Regions from separate parts of the Cellvibrio sp. KY-YJ-3 genome, predicted to be linked through region 2. Evidence: predicted binding sites of a transcription regulator. Region 2 holds the regulator's gene; the other holds the start of a gene.
The links. Region 2 encodes FliA, which starts transcription of late flagellar genes. Its sites were predicted from a motif close to TAAAGTTATNNNNNNNNCGGCCGATANCC; they were not measured.
Positions count from the first base shown of each region.

Region 1 (2,412 bases), 110 kb from region 2:
TGAAAAGTAAAACTGTAGTCTTTAGTGCCGCTACCAATGCCAACCAGATCAACGGGATCAGTTGTAGTTAAGGTACCCTTTGATGGTTGTTGGGTAATCACTACCTCATAAGAACCCGGCTGGCTTCTTGCCGAGAATTTAGTGACATCGATATTTGAAACCGACGAAGAAGCTTTAGGCACAAATAAGTCGCGCACAAACTCAAAGTTATCGTCTATGGCCGCGCGGAACCCGGTGCTGTCGTCTTCATATATTTTGAGAGTGCCATCCAGTTCGGTACGAATACCTAAATTTGACAGTGTACTGAACCCCTCACCGATTCCAGGAACCGCATTCGTTAATACATTGCGGATACTTTGCATCAAATTTTTAGCGAGAGGATCACTTTTTAAACTGCCAAAATCATCCAATTCAGCATCAAAACCGACAAGTACATCAACTTCAGCCTTGAAGGTATTGTATGCCTGAACAAAATCACGGATGGTTTGTTCGGCGACCGATTTGTCTTCAGAGATGACCAAACTAATGGTTTCAGTGGCTGAGCTGGTGAACAAATCAAACTCCAAACCATCGATGACATCTTTCACCTGGTTGGATTCGCGGCTTACCAATAACCCATTTACACGAATTTGTGCATCCAGCCCCTCTTGTTGCTGAGTCAGGTTTTTAGTGGTCTCGTTAAAGTTAAATGCGGCAAGCCCAACGGCAGCCGGATCTTCTGTTGCAACAACTTCGATTTCGTTTTTAGCACCAGTACTGGCAGTCATCAACAGCCTGTAAGAACCGCCATCACTAACAATACTTGCCGATACACCAATATCGGCAGCGTTGATCGCATCACGCAGACCAGTCAGCGAGTTATTGGAATCATCAATGGTGATGGTTCCACCGGTTTTGGTGGAATCCACGGTGAATGCGGTGTTTCCTGCATTCCAATCCCCCAAACGAATGGTCAAAGTGCCTTTGCCAACCGGACTCGTCATAGCCGCAAAACTGGCAGAGCTGAGGGATTGAGCCTGAGCAACTTGCTCGACTTTTAACTGATAGCTACCCGCCACAGCCTTTGAATCCAGCTTGGTAATGCCAATCAAACTGGTATCTGGAACGGACAGGGCTTTGGCATTAAATGTATCGGCGCTACCAAGCGCGGCGGCAGCGGTTTCCAGCTTCGCAAGCGAGCTGCGCAACAGGCCATAATCTGAAATTTGTGTTTGCAGAAGTGTCTTTTGACTGGTCAAGCGCTGTGCCTGAACCATCTTGTTCGCTTCGGTAAGCTGGTCAGCAAGCTTATTACTATCGATACCAGAGCCAGACCCTAACGCACTGACAATGCTAGAACCTATTGATCCGTTGTTGTTTGTCGTACTGGATGTACTGGTCACCATAGATACCTCCACACCAAAAAATTACCGCTTCGCATAGGTTAGCGGCAATGAATGGGTAAACTTTAGCCGGTTTTGCCGCTATTTATCAAAAAACCTGATTTTTAATAACAAAGCATAAAACAGGCCAGCACGAACAATAGGCCCATTAAATCAATCGTTATAAATGGGCAAAGTGATATAAAAAGTAGTGCCTTTTCCTACCTCGGACACATAGTCAATTGTACCACCCATACGATCAACCAACGCCTTGGTAATACTCAACCCAAGGCCTGAGCCATCCCGCTTACGGGTATCCGATGAATCCACCTGGGCAAAACGGGTAAATACACGCTGATGGAAAGACGCAGGTATTCCCTGCCCCTTATCAATTACCTCAATGTGAATGCGATGCGCTTCTTTGGTCATGCGGATCTGCACAGGATTATGCTGATAAGAAAATTTGATCGCATTGGAAATCAGGTTGGACATGACCTGCAAAAAACGATCACCATCTAATTTTGCTTTGAGCCCTATTAAGGATTCATCGGGCAGATCGAGCTGCAAATGCACAGCGTAACGCTCCGCATAAGCAAGATGTTGCTCCACAGCCTGCTTTAAGAGTGGATACACCTCATGCACATCAATGGTTAAATTGGCACTACCAAATTCCAGTTTATCGATATCCAGAATGTCATTAACCAAACGCGACAGGCGATCCGCATTGGTTGCCGCAATAGACAAGAGCTGTGCCAGCTTTTCATCCAAAACACCAACACCACCATTCAGCGCCACGCTCAATGCACCTTTGATAGACGTTAATGGAGTGCGCAATTCATGGCTGACGGTGGAGATAAATTCTGCTTTAAGTTGTTCAACCTTTTTACGCTCGGTGACATCGTGAATGATAAAAGTAAAAAATAATCGCTCTTTAATATCCACCGGGCTAATACTGAGTTCAACATTCAGACTCACTCCGTCACTGCGCCGCGCAACACGCTCTTTTTCGCCTTCCACAGCTGAAGAAAAAAGCGCAGCACCCGACAAATCA
Region 1 is NZ_CP031727.1:3,073,824-3,076,235, reverse strand. Features, by position in the region: gene fliD (flagellar filament capping protein FliD) at 1-1,385, opposite strand, end outside; gene D0B88_RS12975 (CHASE domain-containing protein) at 1,536-2,412, opposite strand, start outside.
Region 1: a site for FliA is predicted at 1,422-1,450, ahead of fliD (flagellar filament capping protein FliD). Genes of this name have one in related genera too.

Region 2 (2,412 bases):
TGAAATTAATCGGATCTTTTTCCAATCCCTATCTATACTCAGTTCACCATTAGAGTGCCAACAAACCGTACCGCCAGTTTTCTGGCGCCAACCCCGGCACACTTAAGAAGAATATGTTTGGAGTTACGTGTAGATGAGCCAAGTGCGACCAGTACAAGTTATCGCTGTGTCCGGCGGTAAAGGCGGAGTAGGTAAGAGCAATATTTCCGTCAACCTGAGTATTGCCCTGGCTGAATTGCGCCGTCGAGTTGTACTGCTCGATGCTGATTTAGGCCTCGCCAATGTGGATGTATTGCTCGGCATTCGCGCCACCCATACCCTTGCGGATGTTCTCGCCGGCACTCATTCGCTCAGCGATGTGTTGGTCACTGGCCCCGCCGGTGTAAAAATTGTTCCAGCATCCTCGGGTGTACAGCGTATGGCGGAGTTGAGCAGCGCCGAGCATGTGGGGCTTATCAATGCCTTCAATGAACTTTCCGATCAAGTGGATATTTTGGTGATAGACACGGCCGCGGGTATCTCGGATACCGTGGTTAGTTTTGTGCGCGCCGCCAACGAAGTCATTATTGTCGTGTGCGATGAACCTTCTTCCATCACCGATTCCTACGCCCTTATCAAATTATTAAACAAAGAATATGGAATGCAGCGCTTCCGTGTGGTCGCCAATATGACGCGCACCCAACAGGAAGGCATGAATATGTTCAACAAACTCAATACCGTTTGTGAGCGCTTTCTGGATGTCACACTCCAGTTTGTAGGCCAAATTCCCTTTGACGAAAATGTGCGTAAAGCCGTGCAAAAACAAAAAGCCTTGTTGGAGTTTGCCCCTGGCTCCAAGGCGGCAGTGGCAATACGTGCGTTGGCCCAAGCAGTCGATAAATGGCCGCTGCCATATTCTCCCACCGGGCGCCTGGAGTTTTTTGTCGAGCGCTTGTTGCAGGCCGCGAATGCGCGTTAGCAATATCCGCATACGCAGTTGCATAGACATTGGTGTGTGACTAGCGTTATGAATCGCTACTCACGAGAAAGTGAGGCAGGGTTGCCAATAATCACGGCAGTTTTTGCTAAACAAAAGGTGTTCGATGGCCGCAGTCAATGGTTTAGCCATGTACGATAAAAAGACCTTGCTCGATGCGCAAATCAATGTTGAAGACTTTGCTCCGCTGGTAAAGCGCATCGCTTACCACATGATGATGCGTATGCCTGCGTCCGTGCAGGTAGATGATCTGATTCAAGCGGGCATGATTGGCTTGATCGAAGCATCACAAAAATACGATGCATCCCGCGGTGCCAGTTTTGAAACCTATGCCGGTATTCGCATTCGCGGAGCAATTGTTGATGAAATGCGTCGTGGCGATTGGGTGCCCCGCTCAGTGCACCGCAATGCGCGCCGTGTTGCGCGTGCCGTTGCCGCCGTCGAGGCGCGTACCGGGCGCGATGCGACCGACGCCGAGGTCGCTGCTGAACTAGAGGTATCGCTGGAAGAATATTTTGAAATGCTGCAAGACTCCAACGGTAGCCGGTTATTCAGTTACGAAGAAACCTTCGGTGAAGAAGACAGCAATATCGACGCGTCCGAACACAGCAGTGCTTTTGTTAGCCCGTTTGAAGGGGTTCAGCGGGATGGGTTAAAAAAAGCCTTGGCCGAGGCGATTGCCTTGCTTCCCGAACGTGAGCGCATGGTGCTCGCCCTCTATTACGATCAGGAATTAAATCTCAAAGAAATTGGCTTGGTGCTTGGTGTTAGTGAATCCCGGGTTAGTCAGATTCACAGCCAGGCAGCCGCGCGTTTGCGCCACCGCCTTGGTGGTTGGCAGCCCGCGTAAACTGGGTGAAAAACAACCAAGGGCAGTGTGGTTTGCTCGCCGTTGCCAGCAGAATCGCAAATTAGTCTGTAAATACAACAATTTGCGCTATGATTTGCAGTAAAAGTTGAAGATTTACGCGCCGCCACTGGCCGAAGCTTTAACTCCTACTAGACTATGAATTAATAAAATTCCCTTCTGGGTAATTGGAGGTTGCGTTGGATAAGAACATGAAAATCCTGATTGTTGATGACTTTTCAACAATGCGGCGGATCATCAAAAACTTGCTGCGGGATTTGGGGTTTTCCAATACCCACGAAGCAGACGATGGCGTAACGGCATTGCCGATGCTCAAAAATGGCGATTTCCAGTTCCTGGTCACTGACTGGAATATGCCGGGCATGACCGGTATCGATCTGCTCAAAGCGGTACGTGCAGACGAAAAGTTGCGCACCTTGCCAGTATTAATGGTGACCGCAGAAGCTAAGCGCGATCAGATTATTGAGGCGGCTCAAGCTGGCGTAAACGGCTATGTCGTTAAGCCATTTACAGCGCAGGCGCTGAAGGAAAAAATTGAAAAGATCTTTGATCGGGTCGGTTAATCACC
Region 2 is NZ_CP031727.1:2,961,951-2,964,362, forward strand. Features, by position in the region: gene D0B88_RS12490 (MinD/ParA family protein) at 134-958, shown strand; gene D0B88_RS12495 (RNA polymerase sigma factor FliA) at 1,083-1,826, shown strand; gene cheY (chemotaxis response regulator CheY) at 2,024-2,407, shown strand.